3 regions of the Serratia sp. Sp408 genome follow, and region 2 is predicted to be linked to each of the others. Evidence: predicted binding sites of a transcription regulator. Region 2 holds the regulator's gene; each other region holds the start of a gene.
What was found. The regulator PurR, encoded in region 2, represses purine synthesis genes. The targets are predictions, from matches to a motif close to CANGCAAACGTTTGCNTG.
Positions count from the first base shown of each region.

Region 1: the regulator PurR is predicted to act here: its motif matches at 2,741-2,758, upstream of purM (phosphoribosylformylglycinamidine cyclo-ligase).
Region 3: the regulator PurR is predicted to act here: its motif matches at 2,291-2,308, upstream of cvpA (colicin V production protein).

Region 1 covers NZ_JBXUFT010000006.1:205,314-215,671, reverse strand. Annotated here, with positions in the region: gene AC2AXP_RS17905 (E3 ubiquitin--protein ligase) at 1-411, shown strand, start outside; gene uraA (uracil permease) at 478-1,767, opposite strand; gene upp (uracil phosphoribosyltransferase) at 1,961-2,587, opposite strand; gene purM (phosphoribosylformylglycinamidine cyclo-ligase) at 2,843-3,880, shown strand; gene purN (phosphoribosylglycinamide formyltransferase) at 3,880-4,518, shown strand; gene speG (spermidine N1-acetyltransferase) at 4,701-5,252, shown strand; gene AC2AXP_RS17875 (fimbrial protein) at 5,402-6,409, opposite strand; gene AC2AXP_RS17870 (fimbrial protein) at 6,495-6,932, opposite strand; partial or broken gene AC2AXP_RS17865 (hypothetical protein) at 6,984-7,400, opposite strand; gene AC2AXP_RS17860 (hypothetical protein) at 8,012-8,581, shown strand; gene pstB (phosphate ABC transporter ATP-binding protein PstB) at 8,790-9,602, opposite strand; gene pstA (phosphate ABC transporter permease PstA) at 9,631-10,358, opposite strand, start outside.
Region 2 covers NZ_JBXUFT010000001.1:1,189,275-1,199,632, reverse strand. Annotated here, with positions in the region: gene AC2AXP_RS05695 (C40 family peptidase) at 160-1,002, shown strand; gene sodB (superoxide dismutase [Fe]) at 1,223-1,801, shown strand; gene cydH (cytochrome bd-I oxidase subunit CydH) at 1,875-1,964, opposite strand; gene purR (HTH-type transcriptional repressor PurR) at 2,289-3,314, shown strand; gene punR (DNA-binding transcriptional activator PunR) at 3,341-4,261, opposite strand; gene punC (purine nucleoside transporter PunC) at 4,384-5,589, shown strand; gene cfa (cyclopropane fatty acyl phospholipid synthase) at 5,934-7,085, shown strand; gene AC2AXP_RS05660 (I78 family peptidase inhibitor) at 7,173-7,472, opposite strand; gene AC2AXP_RS05655 (riboflavin synthase) at 7,519-8,169, opposite strand; gene AC2AXP_RS05650 (MATE family efflux transporter) at 8,461-9,834, shown strand; tRNA gene AC2AXP_RS05645 (tRNA-Val) at 10,024-10,100, shown strand; tRNA gene AC2AXP_RS05640 (tRNA-Val) at 10,121-10,197, shown strand; tRNA gene AC2AXP_RS05635 (tRNA-Val) at 10,217-10,293, shown strand.
Region 3 covers NZ_JBXUFT010000004.1:132,989-143,346, forward strand. Annotated here, with positions in the region: gene accD (acetyl-CoA carboxylase, carboxyltransferase subunit beta) at 1-48, shown strand, start outside; gene folC (bifunctional tetrahydrofolate synthase/dihydrofolate synthase) at 200-1,465, shown strand; gene dedD (cell division protein DedD) at 1,466-2,176, shown strand; gene cvpA (colicin V production protein) at 2,364-2,864, shown strand; gene purF (amidophosphoribosyltransferase) at 2,886-4,403, shown strand; gene AC2AXP_RS14690 (UbiX family flavin prenyltransferase) at 4,528-5,100, shown strand; gene argT (lysine/arginine/ornithine ABC transporter substrate-binding protein ArgT) at 5,402-6,184, shown strand; gene AC2AXP_RS14700 (histidine ABC transporter permease HisQ) at 6,256-6,942, shown strand; gene AC2AXP_RS14705 (ABC transporter permease) at 6,939-7,646, shown strand; gene hisP (histidine ABC transporter ATP-binding protein HisP) at 7,664-8,437, shown strand; gene AC2AXP_RS14715 (TIGR01777 family oxidoreductase) at 8,476-9,384, opposite strand; gene folX (dihydroneopterin triphosphate 2'-epimerase) at 9,408-9,779, opposite strand; gene yfcG (GSH-dependent disulfide bond oxidoreductase) at 9,895-10,358, opposite strand, start outside.

The DNA.
Region 1 (10,358 bases), on a different contig from region 2:
CAGCTGAAAGACGCCGCAGACAAGAAGGCCGAGCAGTTGACCGACAGCGCGAAAGCCAAAGCGGAAGAGATCAAGCAACAGGCATCCGCACAGGCCGATCGCTTAAAAGACCAGGCTTCCTCGCTGAAGGACGACGCCACCAAACAGGCGGATGTGCTGACCGGCGATGCCAAAGCCAAGGCCGAAGCCATCAAGCAGGAAGCGGACCAGCAAAGCCAGCAACTGGTTGAGCAGGCTAAAAATATTAAAAACGACGCCATCAGCGGCGCAAACGATCTGACCGAGCAGGCCAAGGCCAAAACGGCTGAAATCAAGCAAAGCATGGATAATAAAGTGCAAGACGCCCAAAACCAGGCGGATGCCGCCACTACTCCGGCTGAACCACAGCCAGCCCCGGCAACCAACCCGTAATCGGCCTACGGCAAATAGCGAAAAGGGCGGCAAAGCCGCCCTTTTTACTGGCCAATAACCCGCACGTTATTTTTGATCGACGCGCTCTTCCACGACGTCAATCACCTCTTCTTCCTTGCGCCACAGGCTAATGAGCTTGAACAGCAGGCTTAGACCGATGCCGACCACGGTCGCCAGCGCCATGCCTTTCAGTTCGGCTGCGCCAATATGCACCTTCGCCCCGCTGACGCCGATGATCAGGATCACCGAGGTCAAAATCAGGTTCTGCGCCTTGTTATAATCCACTTTGGATTCAATCAGCACGCGAATACCGGATGCGCCAATTACGCCGTACAGCAACAGCGAGACGCCGCCCATCACCGGCACCGGCACCGCCTGAATCGCCGCCGCCAGTTTACCAACGCAGGACAACAGAATAGCCAGCACCGCCGCGCCGCCGATCACCCAGGTACTGTAAACCTTGGTAATCGCCATCACGCCAATGTTTTCACCGTAGGTGGTGTTCGGCGTCGAACCGAAAAAACCGGAGAACATGGTCGACACACCGTTGGCGAACATCGAACGATGCAGGCCGGGATCGCGCAGCAAATCTTTTTTGACAATATTTGCCGTCACCACCAGGTGGCCAACGTGTTCGGCAATCACCACCAGCGCCGCGGGCAGGATGGTGAAGATGGCAAACCACTCAAAGCGCGGGGTGTAAAAGGTTGGTAGCGCAAACCAGTGCGCTTCACGAATCGGCGTCAGATCGACCACGCCCATAAAGAATGACAGCGCGTAGCCCACCAGCACCCCAATCAGGATCGGGATAATCGCCAGAAAACCGCGGAACAGCACCGAGCCAAGAACGGTTACCGCCAGCGTGACCAGTGAAATGGTCACGGCGGTGCCGTCAACCGCAGCACCGTCGGCCGGCAGCAGGCCGGCCATATTGGCCGCCACGCCCGCCAGTTCCAGACCGATTACCGCCACAATCGCCCCCATCGCCGCCGGCGGGAACATCACGTCGAGCCAGCCGGTACCGGCTTGTTTGACGATCAGCGCGACCAGGCAGAACAACGCGCCGCAGATGATAAAACCGCCGAGCGCCACCTCATAGCCCAACGGCAACAGTAACAACACCGGTGAGATAAACGCGAAGCTCGACCCCAGATAGGCCGGGATTTTACCCTTGCAGATAAACAGGTACAGCAGCGTGCCAATGCCGTTGAACAACAGCACCGTGGCCGGGTTGATCTTGAACAGGATCGGTACCAGCACGGTGGCACCGAACATCGCGAACAGATGCTGGAAACTGAGTGGAATGGTCTGAAGCAGCGGCGGGCGTTCACTGACGCCAATGGCGCGACGGGTCATACGGTTTTTCCTCTGCTATCCCGGTCATACCTGCCGCTGTCTTGCCGTTGGCTGCGCGCACGCGTGCATCACTGACAGGCGTCAGTTGATCGGCAGTGCCTCGCTTGCCGCCGTGATGCAACAGCAGTTATTGGGGGATAAATATTTTATGCAAAAAAAACCGACTCATTACAGTCGGCTTGTCAGCTAAATTTTACTTGGTACCAAATATCTTGTCGCCGGCGTCGCCGAGACCAGGCACGATGTAGCCCTTCTCGTTCAGGCATTGATCGATCGAGGCGGTGTACAGCTCAACGTCCGGGTGCGCCTTTTCCAGCGCCTTGATGCCTTCCGGCGCGGCAACCAGCACCAGCACCTTGATGCTGTTGCAGCCGGCCTTCTTCAGCAGGTCGATGGTGGCGATCATCGAACCACCGGTTGCCAGCATCGGGTCAACCACCAGCGCCATGCGCTCTTCAATGTTGGAGACCAGCTTCTGGAAATACGGTACCGGCTCCAGCGTTTCTTCATCGCGATAGACGCCGACCACGCTGATGCGTGCGCTTGGCACGTGTTCCAGCACGCCTTCCATCATGCCGAGACCGGCGCGCAGGATAGGCACGACGGTGATCTTTTTCCCTTTAATCTGCTCGATTTCAACCGGCCCACACCAGCCTTCAATAGTGACTTTTTCAGTCTCCAGATCGGCGGTCGCTTCATAGGTCAGCAAACTACCCACTTCAGAAGCCAGCTCACGAAAGCGTTTGGTGCTGATATCGTGTTCGCGCATCAGACCAAGCTTGTGTTTTACCAGCGGGTGTTTCACCTCAACGATCTTCATCATTTTTCTCCTATTAAGGTGGTTGACGGCCAAAAAAATCGCGGGATTATACCTCCTTTTTGCGGGCACGCCACTAACAATAGCCCGATCCAGATCAACTAAAGATTGATAATGATTATAGAAGACGAAAAATCAGAGCAAGCTCACAAGCCACTCGCAAACGTTTGCCTGCGCTGTTAGAATTGCCGCGCCTTATTCCGGAATCAATGCCGGAAGCACCGTTTTCAAACCGCAAACCGTCGTGGGGATCGCGCAGTGACCGACAAAACCTCTCTCAGCTATAAAGACGCAGGTGTCGATATCGATGCTGGCAACGCATTGGTAGACCGCATCAAAGGTGTAGTAAAACAGACCCGCCGCCCGGAAGTGATGGGTGGTCTGGGCGGTTTTGGCGCCCTGTGTGCATTACCACAAAAATACCGCGAACCGATCCTGGTCTCCGGTACTGACGGCGTGGGCACCAAGCTGCGTCTGGCGATGGATCTGAAACGCCACGACACCATCGGTATCGATCTGGTCGCCATGTGCGTGAACGATTTGGTGGTGCAAGGCGCAGAGCCGCTGTTCTTCCTCGATTATTACGCCACCGGCAAGCTGGATGTGGATACCGCCGCCAGCGTGATCACCGGCATCGCCGAAGGCTGCAAACAGTCAGGTTGTGCGCTGGTGGGCGGTGAAACCGCTGAAATGCCCGGCATGTACCACGGCGAAGACTATGACGTCGCCGGATTCTGCGTCGGTGTGGTAGAAAAGTCGGAAATCATCGACGGCAGTAAAGTTCAGGCCGGCGATGCGTTGATTGCCCTGGGCGCTTCCGGCCCGCACTCCAATGGTTATTCGCTGGTGCGCAAGATCCTGGAAGTTAGCAACACCGATCCGACGACCACCGACCTCGACGGCCAACCGCTGGCCGACCATCTGTTGGCACCGACCAAAATTTACGTGAAATCAGTACTGCAACTGATTGAACAGCACGATATTCATGCCATCGCTCACCTGACCGGCGGCGGCTTCTGGGAAAACATTCCACGCGTGCTGCCAGAAGGCATGCAGGCGGTGATCGACGAAGCCAGCTGGCAGTGGCCGGCGGTATTCAACTGGCTGCAACAGGCCGGTAACGTCAGCCGTCATGAAATGTACCGCACCTTCAACTGCGGCGTGGGCATGCTTATCGCCCTGCCGGAAGCCGAAGTGGAAGCGGCTATCGCCTTGCTGACCGCCGCTGGCGAAAAAGCCTGGAAGATTGGCAAACTGACCGCCAGCGCCGACCAACAGCAAGTGGTTATTCAGTGATGAAAAAGATTGTGGTGTTGATCTCCGGTCAGGGGAGCAATCTCCAGGCGTTGATTGACGCCTGCCAGCAGGGCCGCGTTGCCGCCGAGATCGTGGCGGTATTCAGCAACAAGGCTCAGGCCTATGGCTTGCAGCGCGCCGAAGCGGCAGGCATTGCCGCCCATGCGCTGGATGCCAAATCCTTTGCCGATCGCGATGCGTTCGACGCCGCGCTGGCGCAGGCCATCGACCAATACCAGCCGGATCTGGTGGTGCTGGCCGGCTACATGCGTATTCTCAGCGCCGCGTTCGTGCAGCACTACGCTGGCCGGATGTTGAACATTCACCCTTCCCTGCTGCCGAAGTACCCTGGCCTGCATACCCATCGTCAGGCGATCGACAACGGTGATAGCGAACATGGCACCTCGGTGCATTTCGTTACCGAGCAGCTCGACGGCGGGCCGGTAATTCTGCAGGCCAAGGTGCCTATCTTCCCTGGCGACGAGGAAGATGAGGTGGTGGAACGCGTGCAGGCGCAGGAACACACCCTGTATCCGCTGGTGGTCAACTGGTTTGTCGAAGGGCGCCTGGCGATGCGTGACGGCGCAGCCTGGCTCGATGGCCACCCCCTGCCAGAGCAGGGACACGCGGCGGACTGAGCACGCAAACTGAACCTCATCTCAACGGCGCCACGCAGGCGCCGTTTTTTTTCGCCGCAATACATCCCATCAAGTTATAATTTGCAGGATTTCACTTTTTATTCCCGATCCTTCGCGTTGCGTAAAAGCCACAATCGTGCGGTTCGCGCTATCGCGGGGATAACCGACATAGAGGAACCAACATGTCCAGCACTGCCAGCGTCCGATTGCGCCCATTGGAACGGGATGATTTGACGTTCGTCCACCAGATGGACAACAACGCCAGCGTAATGCGCTACTGGTTCGAGGAGCCTTACGAGGCCTTCGTCGAACTGTCCGATCTGTATGACAAGCATATCCACGACCAAAGCGAGCGCCGTTTTATCATTGAACACCAGGGAGCCAAAGTCGGCCTGGTAGAACTGGTGGAGATCGATCATATCCATCGCCGCGCGGAATTTCAGATCATCATCGATCCGGCGCACCAGGGCAAAGGCTACGCCAGCACCGCCGCCAAACTGGCGATGGATTATGGCTTTTCGGTGCTGAACCTGTACAAGCTGTACCTGATCGTCGACAAGGAAAACCCGAAGGCGATCCACATCTACAGCAAACTGGGCTTTGAGGTCGAGGGTGAGCTGATCGACGAGTTCTTCGTCAATGGCGAATATCGCACCGTACTGCGCATGTGCATCTTCCAGCCGCAGTATCTGGCGAAGTTTAAAACGCCGGTTGATAAGCCGCGGGTGAAGTGAGGGCGCTAAAAAACCGTAATAGCGGTTTTTTAATTTACTGTGATGACTGCCAAGAGACGCTTCAATTCCAAACCTCAAATAAGCGTTAGTATTATCTTGGCAGAAAACTCTTGCTCGCTCTTTCTCTGCCACTTACCTCTATATCTCCATCACTGATAAGAAATATTCAGCGTAGCGGTGGCATTGGCCGAGCCGGCGGTGATATTTGCGGCGGTCTGATAATAATGGGCGGTAAACGGGAAGGTTTCCTGACCACCGGCCGAGGTTTTCAACGCCAGTAGCTGGTTGAGTTTTAGCGGCGTATTATTGTACAACAGCTGTACGCCAACCCCTTTGGCCACCCCGTCACTGCCGGCATTGGTAAGCTGCAAGATACTGCTATCGCTGCTCTCGACACTTTGCGTACCACCCAGCGAGACGTTGATTTTTGCATTGGCATCACAGGCTAAGCCGACGTTAAACGCCTTGGGTTTTAGCGTCGTCCCCACGCCGGTAAATTCGGTTGCCAACACATCTCCCAGCGGCACCTGAATATTGGTAGCATTCAGCGAGCAGGCCAGTTGGGTTACGGTGTTACCGCTACCCATATTGATAAGTGTAATATCTACCGATGAGTTATCCGTAGTTGATACGACATAATATTTGGCCAGTGGCCCGGGCGTAATAGCGCCGGCAGTTATTGGCCCGGTTTTAACAAACTGCACGGTTACCTCTTGTGACGTGTAAAGACCAGGACCGGTTATAAAGACCTTATGAGGAGGATTGCTGAAAGAGATTGATCCACTTAGTACTCTAACACCAACGCCAGCCAGATTGGTCCGATAGACATTATTGCCCTCAGGAACCCCGCCAGCATAAGTGATTAATCTATAAATATTGGCAGGTTCGGCGCAATAAGCCACTTTATAAGCAAGGGTATTAAGTGCCTGCTCACCCAGCACGCTACCCACCGGCGCATCGCGCTGTATCGTCATCGCCAGAGAACTCACCGTGCCTGTTACCGTTTCCCCTCGGAGGATACAGTCGGCATACAGTTGACTGCTAGCCAGCATGGCGATAATGCCAAGCGCTGGCGAAACCCCATATAAGAATCGTTTTTTCATTTTATTCGCATCCATTCGATTAATAATATAATTACCCGCATGATAGCGAGACATACCACGTTATCAACTCTCAATCGCCACCAAGGGTATATAAGACACTCGCTGATACTCTTTTAAATATGGGTTATCAACATATCCATCACTGATAAGAAATATTCAGCGTGGCGGTGGCATTGGCCGAGCCGGCGGTGATATTTGCGGCGGTCTGATAATAATGGGCGGTAAACGGGAAGGTTTCCTGACCACCGGCCGAGGTTTTCAACGCCAGTAGCTGGTTGAGTTTTAGCGGCGTGTTGTTGTACAACAGCTGTACGCCAACTCCTTTGGCCACCCCGGCGCTGCCGGCGTTGGTGAGCTGCAAGATACTGCTATCGCTGCTCTCTGAATTTTGCGTACCACCCAGCGAGACGTTGATTTTTGCATTGGCATCACAGTTCAGCCCGACGTTAAACGCCTTGGGTTTTAGCGTCGTCCCCACGCCGGTAAATTCGGTTGCCAACACATCTCCCAGCGGCACCTGAATATTGGAGGCGTTCAACGAGCAGGCCAGTTGGGTTACGGTGTTACCGCTACCCATATTGATAACCGTAACATCCGCGGAAGAATTATCTAGTTTTGATACTACATAATATCTTCCAATCATCCCCGGGTTAAGCGTTCCAGAAGTAACAGGTCCTGTTTTTATAATCTGAAGAGTGTGTATATTAGAGGTAAGATATCCTCCTGAAATTCCCTCCCCTAGATTAGCAGGATTAGTAAAAGGGACTTTACCCCAAGATAATCTGACGCCCACACCAGGGAGGTTAGTGCGATAGATATTATTACCTTCAGTTATTCCTCCGGCATAGCTCATAGCAAGGTATATTTGTGCAGCTCCATTGCAATAAGCCACCCCCCATGTCCAAGGCCCCACATTCTGCTCACTGAGGATAGTGCCGACCGGCGCATCTCGCTGTACCTTTATGGCTAATGAACTCACGCTGTCGGTCACTGTAGACTGAAGTAAATAACAATTCGCTGCATACACTTGTCCACTTAATAACATTGTGGCTGCCCCTAGCGCTAGTGCAATACCGTAAAATCCTATTCTTTTCATTTCCTTCGCATCCATTCCATTTGTTACGTGAATACATTAATTAGTAATTATTCAGTTAATTAATTTCTTGTGGAGAGCGAACACATTATTCCTTTGATGCTGATAGCGCCAGTTGCCATCAGCCGTATCTGCCCTCTGCTGATTACCGCCATTTAATCCTCAAAAAAAACAGCAACGTATTCACTTTCGCCCTAATCATTAAATAGCACACTAATTCACCGTAGACAGCATCATCGATAAGCGCAACTTAGGTGTTCACACATAAGAAGATAACGCCAATTTTATAGCAATTGATTAATACCACGACCAACAACCAGGCTGGTTTTAACAGATGACGTGACGATACCGCGCTGCGGGATAATACAGGGCGCTTTATTTCAGTTCATCATTCGATTACCCTAAAAAGTTCGCAATAAAACTAATCCACGCATGTTTTATCGGCAGATTAGAGAATAGAGTCCAAAAGAAATTATGTCAATAAATTAATTCCATCTTGGACTCAATGGTTCAGGAAATTAAACCAAACCATAAAAACCCAAATATTAAAGGAATGGTAAATAATGAATAGCCTGGTGGATGACCCTTGTTTTCACCCTGACGGCGGGCAAACCCTGCAGCAGCGACTGTTACAGCTGATCGGGACCCGCTCAAGAAGGCAGGCCGCAGAGGATTGGGGAATCAAATACGCCACGCTTAATAACTATTTGACCGCCAGAAAATCGCACCCGCGTCCCAGGATTGTCAAACAGATTGCCGACGCCGAACGGGTAGACGCAAAATGGATTCTTTTTGGGGCGATCGAGCGTAATAACGCGTGTAATAAAGAAACCAATAACGCAACGCCTGCGCAGCCATATAGCGACAATATCCGTTTTATCTGCGACATGATGGCCGTGCTCAACAGCAAAGAGATCGAGTTACTGAGGAATACACTGATCCGCGAAGGCATCAAGACGTTATTGGCACTGACCGACGAGGATAATCTGCGCTTACTCAACCTTGCTCGGCGGCACAAGCAGGCCGCGTTGCTGCTCGAACGGCTGAGCGATGAACAGCTCAGCGAGTTTCTGCAGCAGAATACGCCGGGCATTGCGCCCCCTGCGCTAGCGATAAGCACGCCAAAAGATTAACCCCTGCAACGGCTGCGGCGATCACCCGACGCTCTCCCCACCGGCCACAGCGATGAAAATAGCCTGCCCCTGACCACTCGCCGATCCGTGCGAGGCGCAGCACAATGCCGTACGCCCTCTTCCTGGCTTAAGCCGGTTGCCATCGCCGAACGCCTCGCATCTGGCCAATGGTGGTGGCCGATACGCTTATCGCGGGGAGTATGACGGATTAACCATAGCGCCCAGTAATATAATCTTCGGTGCGACGCTGGCGCGGCGCGGTGAATATGGCGTCGGTATCGTTATATTCCACCAGCCTGCCCTGATGAATAAAGGCGGTGTAATCGGAAACCCGCGCCGCCTGCTGCATATTATGCGTCACCAGCACTACCGTATAACGCTGCTTCAGGGTAGAAATCAGCTCTTCGATGGTCAGCGTTGAAATCGGATCCAATGCCGAAGTCGGCTCATCCAGCAGCAATACCTCCGGTTCGATGGCTATCGCGCGCGCAATCACCAAACGCTGCTGCTGCCCGCTAGACAGTCGAAACGCATTCTCACGCAGCCGGTCTTTGACCTCATGCCACAGCGCGGCGGCGCGCAGCGAGCGTTCCACCGCCTCATCCAGAATGCGTCGTTCGCCAATGCCCTGCAAACGCAGGCCATACACCACGTTTTCATAAATTGATTTGGGGAACGGATTGGGCCGCTGGAACACCATGCCCACCCGCCGCCGCAGCGCCGCGACGTCGATATGCGGCCCGGACAGCGTTTCGCCGTTCAACTGCAATTCTCCGTCGATACGGCAGTTATCCACCAGATCGTTCATACGATTAAAACAGCGCAACAGCGTGGATTTGCCGCAGCCGGACGGGCCGATCAGCGCGGTTACCCGGTGGCGTGGAATACGCAGCGAAATATCATGCAGCACCTGCTTGTCGCCATAGAACAGGTTGAGATCGCTGACCGACAGCGCGGTCTGCTGTGGTTCGAGATGCTGGACATCCAGCCGGGGCAAACTGCCTGGCGTCTTTAAACCCATTGCACACTTCCCAAATAGTTCATTGCAGTTACTGACTCCATGCCCGATAACGCTCTCGCAGCGAATGACGAATGCCCATTGCCGCCAGATTCAGCCCTATAACAATCACCACCAACAGGAATGCGGTGGCGAAGACCAGCGGTCGTGCGGCCTCAACGCTGGGGCTCTGGAATGCCATATCGTAAATCTGAAAGCCCAGATGCATGAATTTACGCTCCAGATGCAGATAGGGGAAAATATCGTCTACCGGCAGCACCGGCACCGACTTCACCACCCCGACCAGCATCAGCGGCGCAGTTTCACCCGCCGCGCGCGCCACCGCCAGAATCAGGCCGGTCATCATCGCCGGCGCCGCCATCGGCAATACAATGTGCCATAAGGTTTCCGCTCGGCTGGCACCCAGCGCCAACGATCCCTGGCGCAAGGTCGCAGGAATGCGCGACAGCCCTTCCTCGGTCGCCACGATCACCACCGGCAGCGTCAGCAGCGCCAGCGTCAATGCGGCCCACAGCACGCCCGGCGTACCGAAGGTCGGGTTGGGCAGCGACTCGGGGTAAAACAGCTGGTCGAGGGTTCCGCCGATCAGATAGACAAAGAAGCCCAGTCCGAACACGCCATACACGATCGACGGCACGCCGGCCAGATTGACCACCGCGATGCGTATCAGCCGTGTCAGCAGGTTATTACCGGCGTACTCATGCAAATAGACCGCAGCAATCACCCCGAACGGCATCACCACCATCGACATCAAAATCA
Region 2 (10,358 bases):
CCATTCGGCAGCGTTTTTTGCGTTGATTAAAAATGCCATTAACGTTTTCTCACAATATGGATTATTATTTATAGGTTCTCCGCTGTTTTATATGGCGTATTTGGGGAATACTGTCATTCTTTCGTAGTTTGTTTCGGGGCCAAGGTTGGTAACGTCAACATGCGTTTAATTATTACGCTCTTTGTGCTGTTGTTTACACAGCTGTTTCTCAATCTGGCGCATGCCGCGCCACAGGCTCGCGTTGCCGCTGAGCAGCGTAAAACCCATGTTAATGAGGCACGCCCGGACGATCGCAAGAAAAAGAAAGCGCTCAAGGCGGCCAAGAAAGCCAAAGTCACTACACCGCAAAAGACGACCGCGTTAAAAACCCGCAAAACATCGACCATAAAAACGGCAAAGAAGACCAGTCGAATTAAATCGTCGCGTAAAACCACGCAGGTTGCCAAAATTCGCGTTACGCCGCCGAAGAAAGGCTATAAAAAAGGTTATGGTCGCCACCGCACTGCGGGTTTGGCCACCACCAAGCGGCTGCGTAACGAAAATCTGCTGCATGATGAAAAACCGCTAAAACTCAGCGCTGCGCATAAAAAACGTTATCAGCACGCCAAACAGACCGCGATGGCCAAACTGATGAACCAGATGGGCAAACCCTACCGCTGGGGCGGTACTTCACCACGCACCGGCTTTGATTGTAGTGGACTGATTTATTACGCCTATAAGGACGTGATGAAAATCAAGATGCCGCGCACCGCCAATGAAATGTTCCACCTGCGGGATGCGGCGCCGATCAAGAAGAACGAACTCGAAAGCGGAGACCTGGTGTTCTTTCGCATAAATAACCGCGGCGCGGCTGACCATGTGGGGGTTTATCTGGGCAACGGCAAATTTATCCAGTCGCCGCGCACCGGGGAGGAAATCCGCATCAGCCAGCTTGATAATGATTACTGGCAAAATCATTACGTCGGTGCCCGCCGCGTGATGACGCCAAAAACCATTCGCTGACGCAACAAGACGATGGCGGCCTCGCCCGGCCGCCATCGTGCCGTTCCCTTCTCTCTTGCCATAACTCTTTTGCCCCGATTTAGCACGCTTTAACTCCTTTTCCTGTCGGGAAATTGCTACCATTAATAACCTCTAAAAAAGAGTGGTTACTGGCGATTCGTTCGCCAAAGTCCCCGGATGGGAACGCCAGATTGGCGCCATATAAAAGAAGGAGAAAGCAATGTCGTTTACACTACCTGCTCTACCGTATGCCAAAGATGCGCTTGAACCGCATATCTCGGCAGAAACGCTGGAATACCACTATGGTAAACATCACAACGCTTATGTGGTTAACCTGAATGCGCTGATCGACGGCAGCGAGTTTCAAGACAAATCATTGGAAGAGATCGTTAAAACCGCCAGCGGCGGCATCTTCAACAACGCCGCGCAGGTGTGGAACCACACCTTTTACTGGCATTGCCTGTCGCCACAGGGCGGCGGTGAGCCAAACGGTAAACTGGCAGAAGCAATCAATCGGGCCTTCGGTAGCTTCGATAAGTTCAAGCAGGCGTTCACACAATCAGCGGTAGGCAATTTTGGCGCCGGCTGGACCTGGCTGGTAAAGAAAAGCGACGGTTCGCTGGCTATCGTTAATACCTCGAATGCAGCCACCCCGCTGACCGGCGAGGACAAGCCGCTGCTGACGGTAGACGTGTGGGAGCACGCTTATTATATCGACTACCGCAATGCGCGGCCGAACTATCTGGAAAACTTCTGGGCGCTGGTGAACTGGGCGTTCGTAGCGGAAAACCTGGCGTAATTGGCCAATACGCGGCAATAAATAAAAAGGCGCAGTTCATATTGAGCTGCGCCTTTATTGATTAAGTCAGGATTCAGTTCAATGCGGCAGTGAAGCTGAAGGCAATAATCATCGCCAATGCACCCAGGGTGGTGAACAAAGACATTTTTAAATCGGTATCCATCAAAAACTCCTTATCAGATAATCTGCGCCAAGCATAAAATCCACAGTATTGGTGCGTCAAATCATTTTCCCACAGTTCCCCAATAAAATCTTGTTATCATTCCACGCTTATAATGTTGATTAGCACTTCCACTTTTGCTCAATATGCGACAAAATTCGCAGTTCACTGCTGCGCACCGGCAATTGAGTCCCTCCAGGTCAAGTGGCTGACGACTTCCACACTAAAAACCAAGTTTTCGTGACTCTGGAGAAGGATCTGCGTAGGCAAACGATTAACAACATGCTTACATGCTAAATACATGTGGGTTTAGGAGTCATTCTTTACATGGCAACGATTAAAGATGTGGCCAAACGCGCGGGCGTTTCCACCACCACCGTTTCGCACGTCATCAATAAGACCCGTTTCGTCGCCGAAGAGACCAAGGCGGCCGTTTGGGCTGCCATTAAAGAGCTGCATTATTCCCCAAGCGCCGTTGCTCGCAGTTTGAAGGTCAATCACACCAAATCCATTGGCCTGCTGGCAACCTCCAGCGAAGCGCCCTATTTCGCTGAAGTGATTGAAGCGGTGGAAAACAGCTGTTACAGCAAGGGCTACACGCTGATTCTGTGCAACTCGCATAACAATCTGGACAAACAGCGCGCCTATCTGGCGATGCTGGCGCAAAAACGCGTCGACGGCCTGCTGGTGATGTGCTCCGAATATCCTGACCAACTGCTCGGCATGCTGGAAGATTATCGCAACATCCCGATGGTGGTGATGGACTGGGGCGCCGCGCGCGGTGACTTCACCGACACCATCATCGACAATGCCTTCGAAGGTGGCTATCTGGCAGGCCGTTATCTGATTGAACGTGGCCACCGCGACATCGGCGCCATTCCCGGGCAACTGTCGCGCAACACCGGCGGCGGCCGTCATCAGGGTTTCCTCAAGGCATTGCAGGAAGCCAATATCGACATCCGTGACCAGTGGATTGTCCAGGGCGACTTCGAGCCGGAGTCCGGTTATAAGGCCATGCACCAGATCCTGTCGCAAAAACAGCGCCCGACCGCCGTGTTCTGCGGCGGCGACATTATGGCCATGGGCGCAATCTGCGCTGCCGACGAGCTCGGGTTGCGCGTGCCGCAGGATATTTCAGTGATCGGTTATGACAATGTACGCAACGCGCGTTACTTCACCCCGGCGCTGACCACTATCCATCAGCCAAAAGAGCGTCTTGGTGAAATGGCATTTACCATGCTGCTGGATCGCATCATCAGCAAACGCGAAGAATCGCAGGTCATTGAAGTACACCCCAAATTGATCGAACGCCGCTCGGTCGCCGACGGCCCGTTCGTCGATTACCGCCGCTAAAGCACCGGCCGGGGGGCGCGATTGCGCTACTCCGGCAATATCACCTCGCTCAACCATTCCTGATTCAGCGTTTCACTGTCGCCGAGATAATCCAGCAACCACGCCATCGCCGGCGACTGCGCGTTCTGCTGCCAGGTCAGGCAACAGGCGCTGGGCGGGAACGGTTCAGGCAGTTGCAACGCCACCAGTTCCCCCTGCTCAATCAACGGCAATACGCGATGTGCCGGCACCATGCCGACGCACAAGCCATCACGCAAACAGTCCACCGCCGATACCCAGTCCGGTACCAGCAACCGCCGTTGGTTATCCAAAGACCAGGTGACGCGCTTGGGCAAGGTGCGTGAGGTGTCCTCCAGCACCAGGGAGGGAAATGGCCGCAGCCGATCGTCATCCAGCGGGCCGGGCAAAACCGCCAGCGGATGGCTGGCGCTGACCACGCACAGCCAGTTCATAAAACCCATGTCGCGAAAGGCAAAGCCGCCACCGGTCGGCACCGCGCGCGTTGCGCCAATTGCCATATCGGCACGCCCGTCCACCAGCGCATCCCACACGCCGTTGAACACTTCCGGCTGTACCCGCAACTCGACGTCCGGGAAATGACGGTAGAAATCCAGCACCAGTTGCCGGCTACGCTGTGGTTTGACGATGATATCGACGGCGATCTTCAACTGGCCGCGCCAGCCGTTGGCCACCTGCTGACACTGACGACGGGTGTCGAGCATTTTTTTGATGACAGCGCGCGATTCCTGAACAAACAATGCGCCGGCAGGCGTCAGCTCCACGTCGCGATGGCGCCGTTCAAACAGCGGCACCGCCAGCCACTGCTCCAACTGACGTACGGTATAACTCACCGCTGACGGCACGCGATGCAGTTCCTGCGCTGCCGCGCTGAAACTGCCGGTACGCGCCACGGCGTCGACCACATCAAGGGAATATTCAGACCACATCGCTTTGCCTTCAATTTTTTTAACAGCAGCTTGCAAATATTACCGTTTCACAAGCAGAGATCCAGCCAGATACACTTGCGACGCTAAAAAAAACCTGCACAACAGCATCAACGAGAAATACCATGCGAAACTTTGGATTTATGTTTTACCTCGCCGGGCTGAGCATGCTCGGCTACCTGGCCACCGATATGTACCTGCCCGCCTTTGGCGCCATGCAGCAAGAATTGCAGATTTCTGCCGGCGCCATCAGCGCCAGCCTCAGTATCTTCCTGGCCGGTTTTGCCTTTGCTCAATTACTCTGGGGGCCACTCTCCGATCGTCTCGGCCGCAAGCCGGTATTGCTGATGGGACTGGCGCTATTTGGCATCGGCTGTCTGGGCATGCTGTGGGCCGATAACGCGATGCAACTGTGGTCATTGCGCTTTATTCAGGCGATCGGCGTCTGTTCCGCTGCGGTCACCTGGCAGGCGATCGTTATCGATCGCTATCGCGAGGGCGCCGCCCATCGCGTGTTCGCTACCATCATGCCGCTGGTGGCGCTGTCGCCAGCGCTGGCGCCGTTGCTCGGAGCCTGGCTGCTGAATCACATGGGCTGGCGCGCCATTTTTGCCGTGCTGCTGGCGATCAGCGCCCTGCTGCTGTTGCCAACGCTGCTGCTCAAAGACAGTTCGCGCCTTGCGCCGGCCGCCGCCAACAACAACGGTATCGGCTTCCTGCAACTGCTGAAGTCGCCGGTGTTTGGCGGTAACGTCATGGTGTTCGCCGCCTGTTCAGCCGGCTTCTTTGCCTGGCTGACCGGCTCGCCATTTATTCTTGGCAACATGGGCTACAGCCCTAATGACATCGGTCTGAGCTACGTGCCGCAGACCCTGGCCTTCCTGCTCGGCGGCTTCGGTTGCCGCACCGCGCTAAACCGCATTAACGGCAACACCTTGCTGCCATGGCTGCTGATAGCGTATGGCATCAGTATGGTGGCGTTGTATCTGGTCGCCACCCTGACCACGCCGACCTTGACCACCCTGCTGATTCCGTTCTGCCTGATGGCATTGGTCAACGGCGCTGTCTACCCGATCGTGGTGGCCAATGCGTTGACGCCGTTCCCGGAAAGCACCGGTAAAGCGGCAGCACTGCAAAACACCTTGCAACTGGGTTTATGCTTTGTTGCCAGTATGCTGGTGTCGGCATTTATCGCACAACCGCTATTGGCGACGGTAACGGTGATGGTGTCTACCGTGGTCTTGGCTGCGATAGGCTATCTGATACAGCGTGGCAAAACGGTCGAGCAACCGCAGTCAACGCCGCGTGAACATGCTAACTCCGCGTCATAATTGCCTTTGGCAATAGTCACTTAAAGAATATTTTTGCCGAGTGCGATTTACAGTTGAGTAAGCGCCTCGGCAAGCCTATACTCAAAAAATAACCTTTAAAAATACCATAGCTAAAAGCGTTTTATTACACGTACTTGTTGTGTACGCGTATGGCGTCACAGTTTATTTTTTGATGAGTTGCCCCACGCCGTTTGGTATCAGGGTTCTCTTGGAATTTTCCTCTGTTCATGTCGGATATCAAACCTTGCGGTGAAATTTGTCGTAGGGATACGTATATGCCCGCAGAAATTGGCTAAGCTTTTTCCCAACGGGCCATAAGTCAGAAGAAAGGTGATGGAGAAGCTATGAGTTCATCGTGTATAGAAGATCTGAGCATCCAGGATAACCAATGGTATCGTATTGCCCATGAAATGCTCAGCATGGCGGGGATTGAAATAAACGGCTCCCGTCCTTTCGATATTCAGGTTAAAAACCCCGAGTTTTTTAAGCGCGTCCTGCAGGAAGGTTCACTGGGGCTGGGTGAAAGTTATATGGACGGCTGGTGGGAATGCGAACGGCTGGACTGTTTCTTTCACCGCGTGGTTGCCGCCGGTCTGGAAAAGAAACTCCCCCACCATTTTAAAGACACGCTGCGCATTGCCGCTGCACGGCTGACCAATCTGCAATCCAAAAAACGTGCCTGGATTGTCGGCAAGGAACATTACGATCTGGGTAATGATCTATTTACCCTGATGCTTGATCCCTATATGCAATATTCCTGCGGCTACTGGAAAGACGCGGCGACGCTCGAACAGGCGCAGGAAGGCAAATTGCGTATTATCTGCGAAAAGCTGCAATTGCAGCCGGGCATGCGCCTGCTGGATATCGGCTGCGGCTGGGGCGGTCTGTCCGCCTTTGCCGCCAAGCACTACGGCGTCTCGGTAGTGGGTGTGACCATTTCCGCCGAACAGCAAAAACTGGCTCAGGCGCGCTGTGAAGGGCTGGACGTGCAGATCCTGCTGCAAGACTATCGGGATCTCGATCAGCAATTTGATCGCATCGCCTCGGTTGGTATGTTTGAACACGTCGGGCCTAAAAATTACCGCACCTATTTCGAGGTGGTCGAGCGCAATTTAAAACCGAACGGGCTATTCCTGCTGCATACCATCGGGTCGAATCGTACGGATATGAATGTTGACCCCTGGATCAACAAATATATCTTCCCGAACGGTTGCCTGCCGTCAGTCAAACATATTGCGCAGGCCAGCGAAGGTCATTTCGTGATGGAAGACTGGCACAATTTTGGCGCCGATTACGATCGTACCCTGATGGCATGGCATGAGCGCTTTAAACAGGCCTGGCCACAGTTGGCCGAACGTTATTCCGAGCGCTTCGAACGCATGTTCAGCTATTATCTCAACGCCTGCGCCGGGGCGTTCCGCGCGCGGGATATCCAGCTTTGGCAGGTTGTTTTCAGCCCGCAAGGCGTTGAAGGCGGAATACGCGTACCGCGTTAACCCTGCCGCCAATCCTCCGCGCATAAAAATGCCGGTCAGACATCGCTGACCGGCATCGCCAATTAACCGCAGATTATCATGGCGGTATCAGCCGCAATAAACCCGAATAATCTTGTCATCCTGATCCGCCAGGAAATTAAGCCGACTCAGATTGAAATCCATGGTGACGGCAGCATTGTAAGGTATGGTACGCACCTGGCGCGCGTCGATCTGCACCCCATCCAGCGAAGAGAGCGGTTTACCCACGTAGTTCTGGTACTGCGCAGCGCCACAGGTATCATCTGCCGTATTCTCCGACGGCGAAGCCGCGCTATTTTCTGACGTGCTGCTACAGGCAGCCAGCGCCATCAGCGCCGCCAACATCAACGTTTTCCGATAAAACTTCACGTTTTTGCTCCTCTGGTTTTGGGTATTTATTGTTACGCCAGCCCGATCAAGGCTTCGGCGCCAGCTCGGTCGCCACCGCCATTGCGGCCTCGCGACTGGCCAGCACACGCTCGACGGTATCGACCACCGCCTGCGTTTGCGGATCGATTTCGATATTCACCTTGTCGCCCAGGCGTTTCTTGCCAAGCGTGGTGCGATCGAGGGTTTCGGGGATCAGATGTACACAGAAACGGTTATTTACCACTTCGCCAATGGTCAGACTAATCCCGTCGATGCCAATGAAACCTTTATGCAGTACATATTTCATTAATTCGGCATCGGGCATACGCAACCACACCTGGCGGTTATTTTCCGAGGTATAGATCTTGGCAATCTCAGCGGTGCAAATAATATGGCCGGACATCAGATGCCCACCGATTTCATCGTTGAACTTCGCTGCCCGTTCGATGTTGACCACATCACCCAGCGCCAGATCACCCAGGTTGGTGAGGCGCAGGGTTTCCTTGATCAGATCAAAACTGACGCGATTGCCCTCCACGGCGGTCACCGTCAGGCAGCAACCGTTATGCGCCACCGACGCCCCCAGTTCCAGCCCCGGCAGCAACGCTTGCGGCATTTCAATCACATGGGTGCGGAAATTGGGCTTTTCTTCTATTGCGACGAGCGGCGCGGTGCCTTGTACAATACCGGTAAACATAGATGCCTCTTCAGTATATCCTCTCGATGCGCGGCAGAGCCGAACTGGCACAGCACAACGCAGCTTGAGTACAGATGTAAAACGCTTCGGGCAGTTTGCCCCAGATGTGGCAGAAAACCAAATCCGCAGCGGCAAAAAATCTATTGCTGCGCATTTAATAACTATTTGATCATGGCATTTGCTAAAGCGGCATCAGCAGGTACAATCATTTTGACCAAATTCCGCTATTTTTAATTGTTGTCCTTTCGCGGCAACCCTCCTTCATCGTTAAATAATCAAAAAGGTGTATGCGTGCAGAAGTACTTTATTGAAGCGCGTAGTTTATTGGCCCTCGCTATTCCGGTAATTATCGCGCAAATATCCCAGACGGCAATGGGCGTGGTAGATACCATTATGGCCGGTGCCTACAGCGCCACGGATATGGCCGCAGTCGCGGTTGGCACCTCGATCTGGCTACCGGCGATCCTGTTCGGTCATGGCCTGCTGCTGGCATTAACGCCGGTCATCGCCCAATTGAACGGTGCTGGCCGCCGCGACCGCATCGCACATCAGGTACGGCAAGGCTTCTGGCTGGCCTCCGGCGTTTCGCTGCTGATCATCGCGGTGCTGTACCACAGCAAGCATCTGATCGACATGATGCACAATATCGATCCGCAACTGGCCGATAAGGCCGTCGGTTATCTGCATGCCATCATGTGGGGCGCGCCGGGTTATCTGTTCTTCCAGGTGCTGCGTAACCAGTGCGAAGGTCTGTCAAAAACCAAACCGGGTATGGTAATTGGTTTTATCGGTTTGCTGGTGAATATTCCGATTAACTATATTTTCATCTACGGCAAGTTCGGTATGCCGGAATTGGGCGGCGTAGGCTGCGGTGTCGCTACCGGCAGCGTGTACTGGATCATGTTCCTGCTGATGCGCTGGTATGCGACCCGCGCGCCGTCGCAACGCGACATCAAACTGGCGGAAAATTATTCTCCGCCGGACTGGCCGGCGTTGAAACGCCTGATCGGCATCGGTATGCCTGTGGCGCTGGCGCTGTTCTTTGAAGTGACGCTGTTTGCCGTGGTAGCGCTATTGGTATCACCGCTCGGCATCGTCGCGGTTGCCGGTCACCAGATTGCCCTCAACTTCAGCGCGCTGATGTTCGTGATGCCGCTGTCGCTGGGGGTAGGCGCCACCATTCGCGTTGGTCACCGCCTGGGAGAAGGCAGCGTAGATGGCGCCCGCGTGGCGGCCTATGCGGCCATCGGCGTCGGCATTGCCATGGCCTGTTGCACCGCGCTGTTCACCGCAGCGCTGCGCGAGCCGATCGCTCTGCTGTATAACGACAACCCCGCCGTGGTGGCGATGGCGTCGCACCTGATGCTGTTGGCAGCCATTTACCAGATCTCCGACTCGATTCAGGTGATCGGTAGCGGCATTCTGCGCGGCTATAAAGATACCCGTTCGATTTTCTTTATCACTTTCATTGCCTATTGGGTGTTGGGTTTACCGAGCGGCTATCTGCTGGCGTTGACCGACGCCATCGTGCCGGCCATGGGGCCAAGCGGCTTCTGGATCGGTTTCATTATCGGACTGACGTTTGCCGCGGTGATGCTGGTCTGGCGCATGCGTTGGCTACAACGCCAGCCGGCGGCGCTGATCATGCAGCGGTCCAGCCGTTAACCGTCAACACCGGCCTGAAGCTTCAGGCCGGTGGCTTACTCATCCATTCTGCGGAAAAAACCGCCTTACTGCACATAAGCTCAGCAATCACGTGAAATAGCGGATAAATTTGCGTTTTTCCCCTTGCCAGCTTGCAGGTAGCTCGTTAATATTCGTCCCCGCTGTCAGCCATGACAGACAGGAAAAGATGCGTCCGTAGCTCAGTTGGTTAGAGCACCACCTTGACATGGTGGGGGTCGGTGGTTCGAGTCCACTCGGACGCACCAAATTCCTGTAGCAGTTCAGTGCGTCCGTAGCTCAGTTGGTTAGAGCACCACCTTGACATGGTGGGGGTCGGTGGTTCGAGTCCACTCGGACGCACCAAATTCTGTAGCAGCTCAGTGCGTCCGTAGCTCAGTTGGTTAGAGCACCACCTTGACATGGTGGGGGTCGGTGGTTCGAGTCCACTCGGACGCACCATATAACGCTGCACTCCACACCTTGCGCTACACCATCTAGTTTTGCTGAAACCACACGCCCTACGC
Region 3 (10,358 bases), on a different contig from region 2:
GATGACGACGCGCAGACCATCGCGCCGGAAAATCAGCCAGGCGCCTAAGCCGTTGGCCGCGCCGCTGCGGGTATCATCCGTAGCGGCGCTCAACCGTCGTTTTGTGGCTAAGCGATAGTTGGAACGTAGCGCATCGCCTTTACCGCGGTGAGGGTGGTGCCCTGATGGATTAATGAACCCAAGTTCAGTGACGGGACTCATGCAAAACCACCAAATTCCTCAAGCCACCTCGCCCCTGAGCTCGTGGCTTTACTATCTGGAACGTCTGCACAGTCAGGCGATTGAACTCGGTCTGGAACGCGTACAGCGCGTTGCCGCGCACCTTGAGTTACTGACTCCCGCCCCCACGGTATTCACCGTTGCCGGTACTAACGGCAAAGGCACCACCTGTCGCACGCTGGAAGCCATTTTACTGGCGGCCGGCTTGCGCGTCGGCGTCTACAGTTCGCCGCATCTGGTGCGTTACACCGAGCGGGTGCGCGTTCAGGGCGAAGAGCTGAGCGAAGCGGAACACAGCCGAGCCTTTGCCGCTATCGAAGCCGGCCGTGGCGAAACGTCGCTGACCTATTTTGAGTTCGGTACGCTGTCGGCGCTGCATCTGTTTCGCCAGGCCAAACTCGACGTGGTGATTCTGGAAGTCGGCCTCGGCGGGCGTCTGGATGCCACCAACATCGTCAATCCGGACGTGGCGGTGATCACCAGTATCGCACTGGATCATACCGACTGGCTGGGCAATGACCGCGAAAGCATTGGCCGTGAGAAGGCCGGCATTTTCCGCGCCGGCAAACCGGCGGTGGTTGGCGAGCCGGAGATGCCGGCGTCGATCCGCCAGGTGGCCGAAACGCTGGGCGCGCAGCTGTACCGCCGGGGTGATGACTGGAGCTTCAACGAACAGGGCGATCGCTGGCAGTGGCAAAGTGGCGGCACGCTGTTGACTGATTTACCAACGCCAAACGTGCCGCTACCGAATGCCGCAACGGCGCTGGCGGCGCTGCACTACTCGGCGCTGGAAATCGACGAGCGGGCGATATTTACCGGTTTGCAACAGGCGACGCTGCCGGGGCGTTTCCAGGTGGTGCAGCAGCAACCGCTGCTGATACTCGACGTGGCGCATAACCCGCATGCCGCCGGCTATCTCGCCGGCCGGCTGGCGGCCTTGCCCCGCAGCGGCGGCAAGGTACGGGCGGTGGTGGGCATGTTGTCGGACAAGGACATCGCCGGCACGCTGGCCTGTCTGCGCGACCAGGTTGATGAATGGTACTGCGCACCGCTGGATGGCCCGCGTGGCGCCAGCGTTGAACTGTTGGCGCAACATCTGGCGGAACCACGCTGCTTTGCCGATGTCGAAACTGCCTGGCGTCAGGCTATGCAGGATGCAGATATTCAGGATATTGTGATCGTCTGTGGATCGTTCCACACCGTTGCGCAGGTGATGGCGGCGTTAGACGAGATGCGGGGAGTGTGAGTGGCAAGTAAATTTCAGAACCGACTGGTTGGAACCGTGATTCTGGTGGCACTGGGGGTAATTATCCTGCCAGGTCTGCTGGATGGAAAAAAGAAGCATTACGAAGATGAATTCGCCGCGATCCCGCTGGTACCGAAACCGGGCGATGCGCAGGAAAACGACGTTCTGCCGCCGGTAAGTCAGCCGTTGCCGGCCCAGCCGCCGGAAGGGGCTGGCGCCCTGGTTGAACAACAGGCGGCCAACGAAGCGGCAACGCAGCAGGCGGCGCGTCAGTCTGCCCAGCAGCAACAGCAGAATACCGCGATCACGCCGCCGCCGATTGAAAACACCCCGGCGCCGCAGCCAAAACCGAAACCGGTGGAAACCCGGCCGGTGGAGGTGAAGCCTAAACCGCAGCCAAAACCTGAGGTGAAACCGCAGCCGACGCCGAAGCAGGAAACCAAACCGGCGGAAGAAAAAACGCCGGCCGGTCAAGCCTATGTGGTGCAGTTGGGGGCGCTGAAAAACGCCGCCAAGGTCAACGAGATTGTCGCGACGCTGCGCCTGTCGGGTTACCGGGCGTTCACCGTGCCGTCCACGCCGGTACAGGGGCAGATCACCCGTATTTATGTCGGACCGGATGCCTCGAAGCAAAAACTGCAATCATCGCTGTCATCACTCAACTCGCTCAGCGGTCTGAACGGGCAGGTGAAGCCGTACAGCGTGCGTTGATCCGATCCGTTCGTCCCGGCAGCGGGGCGAACGGTGGTTCAGCGGCTATGTAGGCGCGGCGATTAAGATTTTTTTATCGCCGCTTTTTATTTGTAACGTGGTAGGGAAATCCCCTACGCAAACGTTTTCTTTTTCTGTTAGAATTCGCCGCGAATTGGATGCGGGGCGGTTCGTTATTGGAATGGTCATGGTCTGGATTGATTACGTCATTATAGCGGTGATTGGATTTTCGGCTCTGGTGAGCCTGATCCGAGGGTTTGTTCGCGAAGCATTGTCACTTGTGACATGGGGATGCGCGTTCTTTGTCGCCAGCCATTTCTACTCTTACCTTGCAGTCTATTTCACACGTTTTGACGATGAACTGGTGCGAAACGGCATCGCGATTGCCATTTTGTTTATCGCGACGCTGATCGTTGGGGCTATTGTTAACTATGTGATCAGCTCGCTGGTCGAAAAAACCGGCCTGTCGGGTACCGACAGGGTGCTGGGTATCTGTTTCGGGGCATTGCGCGGTGTGTTGATTGTCGCAGCGATACTGTTTTTCCTCGACACCTTTACCGGCTTTTCGCAGAGTGAGGACTGGAAACAGTCACAGCTGATCCCCCAGTTCAGTTATATCATCAGGTGGTTCTTTGACTACCTGCAGAGCACGTCGAGTTTCTTACCGACCCATTTACCGGGGCGGTAGCGCTGATGAGGAAAAGACAACATGTGCGGTATTGTCGGTATCGCCGGTTTTATGCCGGTAAACCAGTCGATTTATGATGCGTTGACGGTGCTCCAGCACCGTGGACAGGATGCCGCCGGCATCGTCACCATTGATGCCCATAACGGGTTCCGTCTGCGTAAGGCAAACGGCCTGGTAAAAGATGTATTTGAAGCACGGCATATGCAGCGCTTGCAGGGCAACATGGGGATTGGCCACGTTCGCTACCCGACGGCTGGCAGCTCCAGTGCCTCAGAGGCTCAACCTTTTTATGTCAACTCGCCGTTCGGCATCACGCTGGCCCATAACGGCAACCTGACCAACGCCCATGAACTGCGCCAGTCGCTGTTCGAAAGCGGCCGTCGTCATATCAACACCACCTCCGATTCTGAGATCCTGCTCAACGTGCTGGCCGCCGAGCTGGACCGTTTTCCGCACTATCCGCTGGAATCCGACAACATCTTTACCGCCGTGGCGGCGATGCATCAGCAACTGCGCGGCGCCTATGCCTGCGTGGCGATGATTATCGGCCATGGTCTGGTGGCGTTCCGCGATCCTAACGGCATCCGTCCGCTGGTGATCGGCAAACGCACCCTGGAGGACGGCCGCAACGAATATATGGTGGCCTCCGAGAGCGTAGCGCTGGATACGCTGGGCTTTGAGTTCCTGCGCGACGTGGCGCCGGGCGAAGCGGTATACATCACTGAAAAGGGCCAGCTGTTCACACGCCAGTGTGCAGAAAACCCGAAAACCAATCCATGCCTGTTCGAATACGTCTATTTTGCCCGTCCTGATTCCTTTATGGACAAGATTTCGGTCTACAGCGCCCGCGTGCGCATGGGGCAGAAGCTGGGTGAAAAGATCGCTCGCGAATGGGAAGATCTGGACATCGACGTGGTGATCCCGATCCCGGAAACCTCCTGTGACATTGCGTTGGAAATCGCACGCATTCTGGACAAGCCATATCGCCAGGGCTTCGTCAAGAACCGCTACGTTGGCCGCACCTTTATCATGCCGGGCCAGCAGGCGCGTCGCCAGTCGGTACGCCGCAAGCTGAACGCCAACCGTGCGGAGTTCCGCGACAAGAACGTGTTGCTGGTGGATGATTCCATCGTGCGCGGCACCACCTCTGAGCAGATCGTCGAAATGGCGCGTGACGCCGGTGCCAAGCGTGTCTATCTGGCTTCCGCCGCGCCGGAAATCCGCTTCCCGAACGTGTATGGCATTGATATGCCAAGCGCCAATGAGCTGATTGCCCACGGTCGTGAAGTGGACGAAATCCGCCAGATCATCGGCGCTGACGGCCTGATCTTCCAGAATCTGGACGATCTGATCGAAGCGGTGCGTGAAGAGAATCCGGATATCGCCCAGTTTGAATGCTCGGTCTTCAATGGTGTCTACGTCACCAAAGACGTCGATCAGAGCTATCTGGAATATCTGGAGTCGCTGCGCAACGACGATGCCAAAGCGATGCGTGGCCAGACCGAAGCTGAAAATCTGGAAATGCACAACGAGGGCTAAGCCCGCGCTGTAACAGAGCACTGCGGCATCTGCTGCGGTGCTTTCCCGCCTGGTTAACTTGCTTATCCGCCCCCGTTGCGGCAAAGTCTGCCTGTTCCCCTAATTTTCTGGCAGAGACTCCCTTATGAAACGACTCATCATCGGCATTTCCGGTGCCAGCGGCGCTATCTACGGCGTGCGTTTGTTGCAGGTTTTGCGCGACGTCGCCGAGGTGGAAACCCATTTGGTGATGAGCAACGCGGCGCGGCAGACCCTGGCACTGGAAACCCGCTACAGCCTGCGTGAAGTCCAGGCGCTGGCCAACGTGGTGCATGATGCGCGCGACATTGCCGCCAGCATCTCCTCCGGCTCGTTCAAAACGCTGGGGATGGCCATTTTACCCTGTTCCATCAAAACGTTATCCGGCATCGTCAACAGTTACAGTGACGGTCTGCTGACCCGTGCCGCCGACGTGGTGTTAAAAGAGCGTCGCCGCCTGGTGCTGTGCGTGCGTGAAACGCCGTTGCACCTCGGCCATTTGCGCTTGATGACCCAGGCGGCGGAAATGGGGGCGCTGATCATGCCGCCGGTGCCGGCGTTTTACCATCAGCCGCAAACGGTGCAAGACATTGTTGACCAGACGGTGAATCGCGTTATCGATCAGTTTGATATACAACTGCCGCAAGATCTGTTTGTCCGCTGGCAAGGCGCTAATTAACAAGTTGACATCCAAAATTGCACATTTGTGCAACACCGCACTGTATTAGGGCGATAGCTGCACCATAATGATCCCTCAACACCACGCACACTGTTTCATGGCGCTGGCACAGCGTTGCCGCCCGTAGCGCGGCCCTGAATGGCCGATTTAATTTTGCGGTTATCGTCCCGGGAAACAGTTTTGCGCCGTGCGGAGTCGTTCCCTCCGCCTGTCGCAAGCAATGTGGCACGATTACTGCAAATTGATTTGGTGGGAATAATGCCCGCAGTGGCATCAAAAAAAATCAATTTGAGGGTAATGTATGAAAAAGCGGTTTTTGGTTGTTCCTTTAGTGATGGCCCTGGCTGCCGCCAGCAGCGCTTTTGCCGCCATTCCGACTACGCTCAAGATCGGCACCGATCCAACCTATGCGCCGTTTGAATCCAAGAACGCCAAGGGCGAACTGGTGGGCTTTGACATCGATCTGGCCACCGAGCTGTGCAAACGCATCAACACCCAATGCACCTTTGTCGAAAGCGATTTCGACGCCCTGATCCCTTCACTGAAAGCCAAGAAAATCGACGCCATCATCTCGTCGCTGTCGATCACTGAAAAACGCCAACAGGAAATTGCCTTCACCGACAAACTGTATGCCGCCAATGCGCGTCTAATCGCACCGAAAGGCGCGAAAATCCTGCCTAGCGTCGACTCGCTGAAGGGCAAGAGCGTGGGCGTATTGCAAGGCACCACCCAGGAAGCCTATGCCAATGCCAACTGGCAGCCGAAAGGGGTGACCGTGGTGCCTTACCAGAACCAGGATCTGGTGTATGCCGATCTGGCTTCCGGCCGTATCGACGCTGCGTTCCAGGATGAAGTGGCGGGCAGCGACGGCTTCCTGAAACAACCGCCGGGCAAGGATTACGCCTTTGCCGGTGAAGCGGTAAAAGACGACAAGTTCTTTGGCGTCGGCACCGGCATGGGTCTGCGCAAGACCGATACCGAGCTGAAGGCGGCGCTGGACAAGGCGTTCGCCGAGATGCGTAAAGACGGTACCTACGACAAGTTTGCGAAAAAATACTTCGATTTTGACGTCTACGGCGGCTAATCCCGCGCACCACCGCATCCATCCTGGGGGCTTGCCCCCAGGTAATGCTCAATGACGACAGGATGAAGTAGATGCTGCAAGGCTATTCCCAACTGATATTCGAGGGCGCTCTGGTTACGCTGGAGCTGGCGCTCAGTTCCGTACTGCTGGCGGTGGTGATTGGCCTGATCGGCGCCGGCGGCAAACTCTCCCATAACCGCGTTATTGCCAGCGTTTTTGGTGCCTACACCACGCTGATTCGTGGCGTGCCCGATCTGGTGTTGATGCTGCTGATTTTCTACGGTCTGCAAATTGCCCTCAACGGCGTGACCGAAGCGCTGGGCGTGGCGCAGTTCGATATTGACCCACTCAGCGCCGGTATAATCACCCTGGGGTTCATTTACGGCGCCTATTTCACCGAAACCTTCCGCGGCGCCTATATGGCGGTTCCGCGTGGGCAGATTGAAGCGGCGACCGCCTTCGGCTTCAGCGGTGGGCAGACTTTTCGTCGCATTCTGTTCCCGGCGATGATGCGTTTTGCCTTGCCGGGCATCGGCAACAACTGGCAGGTGATCCTGAAGGCGACGGCGCTGGTGTCGATTTTAGGCCTGAATGACGTGGTCAAGGCCACCCAGTTGGCCGGCAAGGGCACCTACCAACCGTTCTTTTATGCGATTGTCGCCGGCGCGGTGTACCTGATTTTCACCACCGTTTCCAACGGCGTGCTGCTGTGGCTTGAACGGCGTTATTCATTGGGCGTCAAGAGGGCCGAGCTATGATCGAAATTTTACAACAGTACTGGCAGTCGCTGTTGTGGAGCGACGGTTACCGCTTCACCGGCGTCGCGGTCACATTGTGGCTGCTGATTGCCTCGGTGGTAATGGGCGGCTTGCTGGCGATCCCCATGGCGGTGGCGCGGGTGTCTTCGTTGCGCTGGCTGCGTTTTCCGGTGTGGCTGTATACCTATGTGTTTCGCGGTACGCCTCTGTATGTGCAGCTGCTGGTGTTCTACTCCGGCATGTACAGTCTGGAAATGGTGCGCGGTACCGAGTTGCTTAACGCGTTTTTCCGCAGCGGGCTCAATTGCACCATTTTGGCGCTGACGCTCAATACCTGTGCCTACACCACCGAAATTTTCGCCGGTGCGATTCGTTCGGTGCCGCACGGTGAAATCGAAGCGGCCAACGCCTACGGTTTTTCACGCTTTAAAATGTATCGCTGCATCATTTTACCTTCGGCGTTGCGAAGCGCGCTGCCGGCCTACAGCAACGAAGTGATCCTGATGCTGCACTCCACCGCGCTGGCATTCACCGCCACCGTACCGGATTTGCTGAAGGTCGCTCGTGATATCAATGCGGCAACCTATCAGCCGTTTTATGCCTTCGGTATTGCCGCAGTGCTGTATCTGGCCATTTCGTATGCGCTGATCAGCCTGTTCCGGCTAGCGGAAAAGCGCTGGATGGGACACGTTACCCAACGATGAATGACGGGATTAAAACCATGTCTGAAAACAAATTAGCCGTCACTGAACTGCATAAACGTTATGGTGAACACGAAGTACTGAAAGGGGTCTCACTGGCGGCCAATGCCGGGGATGTGATCAGCATCATCGGATCCTCCGGTTCCGGCAAGAGTACCTTTCTGCGCTGTATCAACTTCTTGGAAAAGCCTAGCGAAGGCTCTATCAGCCTGAACAATGAAAATATCCGCATGGTGCGCGACAAGGACGGGCAGCTCAAGGTGGCCGACAAAAAGCAGCTGCAGCTGCTGCGTACCCGCCTGACCATGGTGTTTCAGCATTTCAACCTGTGGAGCCACATGACGGTGTTGGAAAACGTGATGGAAGCCCCGATCCAGGTCCTGGGGCTGAGCAAGGCCGACGCGCGTGACCGCGCAGTGCGCTATCTGGATAAAGTGGGCATCGATGAACGCGCGCGAGGCAAATACCCGGTGCACCTGTCCGGTGGACAACAGCAGCGCGTATCCATTGCCCGCGCGCTGGCGATGGAGCCGGAAGTGCTGTTGTTCGATGAGCCGACCTCGGCGCTCGATCCTGAGCTGGTGGGTGAAGTGCTGCGCATCATGCAAAAGCTGGCGGAAGAGGGCATCACCATGGTGGTGGTCACGCACGAAATGGAATTTGCCCGCCACGTTTCCAACCACGTGATTTTCCTGCACCAGGGGCTGATTGAAGAACAGGGACCTCCGGCGGAGGTCTTCGGCAGTCCGAAAAGCCCGCGTTTGCAGCAGTTCCTGTCCGGCGCGTTGAAATGAGGTAACACGACAGGCGGGCGCGTGACGGCGCCCGCGTTTTAGGTCTGGTGGTTAATCACCGCTTCTAGCGCCTGTTCCAGTTCAAAATACTGGAAGCTGAATCCTGCTTCTTCCAGCCGTTTTGGCACCGCTCGCTGCCCGCCGAGCACCAGAACGGCTGCTTCGCCCATCATCAGCGTGATCGCCAAAGCCGGCAGCCGTAGAAATGCCGGCCGATCCAGCACCCTGGCCAGCGTCGCGGCAAACTGTTCGTTATGCACCGGATAGGGCGCGACCATGTTGAAGGGGCCATGCAGCGTGGGGTGTTCGAGCAGGAAGATAATGCCGTTGACCATGTCATCCAGATGGATCCAGGGCAGATACTGCCGGCCATTGCCGATCGGGCCGCCAAGGCCGAATCTGAACGGCGGCAGCATTTTGGCCAACGCGCCACCGTTGGGTGCCAGCACTACGCCGGTTCGCAGCAGGCAGACGCGGGTGGCGTCGCTTTGTGCGCGCAGCGCCAGCGATTCCCAGCGCTGGCAGAGCTGGTGGGTGAACTCGTCCTGCGGCGCTTCGTCCTCGGTCACTACCGCCTGATCCTGATCGCCGTAATAGCCAACCGCGGAACCGGAAATCAGCACCGCCGGCGGGGTGGCGCTGGCGTTGATCAAGCTGGCCAATCTTTCGGTCAGTTCCCAACGGCTACGGCATAAACGCTCTTTTTGCGCTTTGCTCCAGCGCTTGTCGGCAATCGGCTCGCCCGCCAGGTTGATAACCGCGTCAATATCATCCAGATTCTGTTTATCCTGCAAGGTTGACCAGTAGCGAATGTCGTTATCGCCGAGTCGACCACGCGCGCGTTCGACGTTACGCGTCAGCACGGTAATCTGGTGAGAAAGGGCCGCTAGCCGCCGTGTCAGGCTGCTTCCTATCAATCCTGTTGCGCCGGTGATCAAGATACGCATGGTCTGGCTCCCTGAAGGCAGGCTCAGCTCTGGCGATAGCTCATGGTCATGGATACCGAGTCGGCATAACGCAGGGCGAGCAGTTTATCTATTTCTACTTCAGCATAGGTTACCCAAGGATGTTGTTTCACGATATCGAGCACATCCTGGGTTAATTTTTCCAATAGCGCGAAGCGGTTATCCTCAACGTGGCGAATAATCGCCTTGGTGATGGTTCGGTAGTTGAGCGCATCGTCGATGTCTTCGCTGTTGCGTGCCCGATCGGCCGGATAGTGAATGGCGACGTTGATCAAAATGTCCTGACGGTTGTTGATTTCTTCTTCCTTGATGCCGATGAAAGTGCGTAACCGCAGGTTTTTGATGCGAATAATGGCGTCGGGTTGATTGAATGACATCCGAGGTTCTCCAGGCTTTTGATTATTTTGCCCAGAATACACGGAAAGTAGGGAAATGATAACGCGCTAACAACAAACGCTGCCGGCAGGCCTTGGGCGCTGCCGGCAGGACGGGTTATGCCGGCTCAGCCAGTTTGTAGGCGCGCTCGGTAGCCGGACGGTTGCTGATACGCTCGAACCAGTTGCGTACCGCCGGATAATCAGCCAGATCGATGCGTTGGCGCGGGTGGGACACCACCCAGGGATAGGTGGCAATGTCGGCGATGCTGTAGTTGTCGCCGCCAAGGTAAGGGTGTTTTTGCAGTTCGGCGTCGAGCACGCCGTACAGCCGCCGGGTTTCCAGGTGGTAACGCTCGATGGCGTACGGAACCGGCTGCGGTGCATAGTGATTGAAGTGATGGTTTTGTCCGAGCATCGGCCCGAAACCGGCCACTTGCCAAAACAGCCACTGCAGCGTGGCGGCGCGCTCGCGTAGCCCCTTGCTCAGCAGCTTGCCGGTTTTTTCCGCCAGATACAGCAGGATTTCCCCGGATTCGAACAGCGCAATGGGCGCACCGCCATCAACCGGCTGTTGGTCGA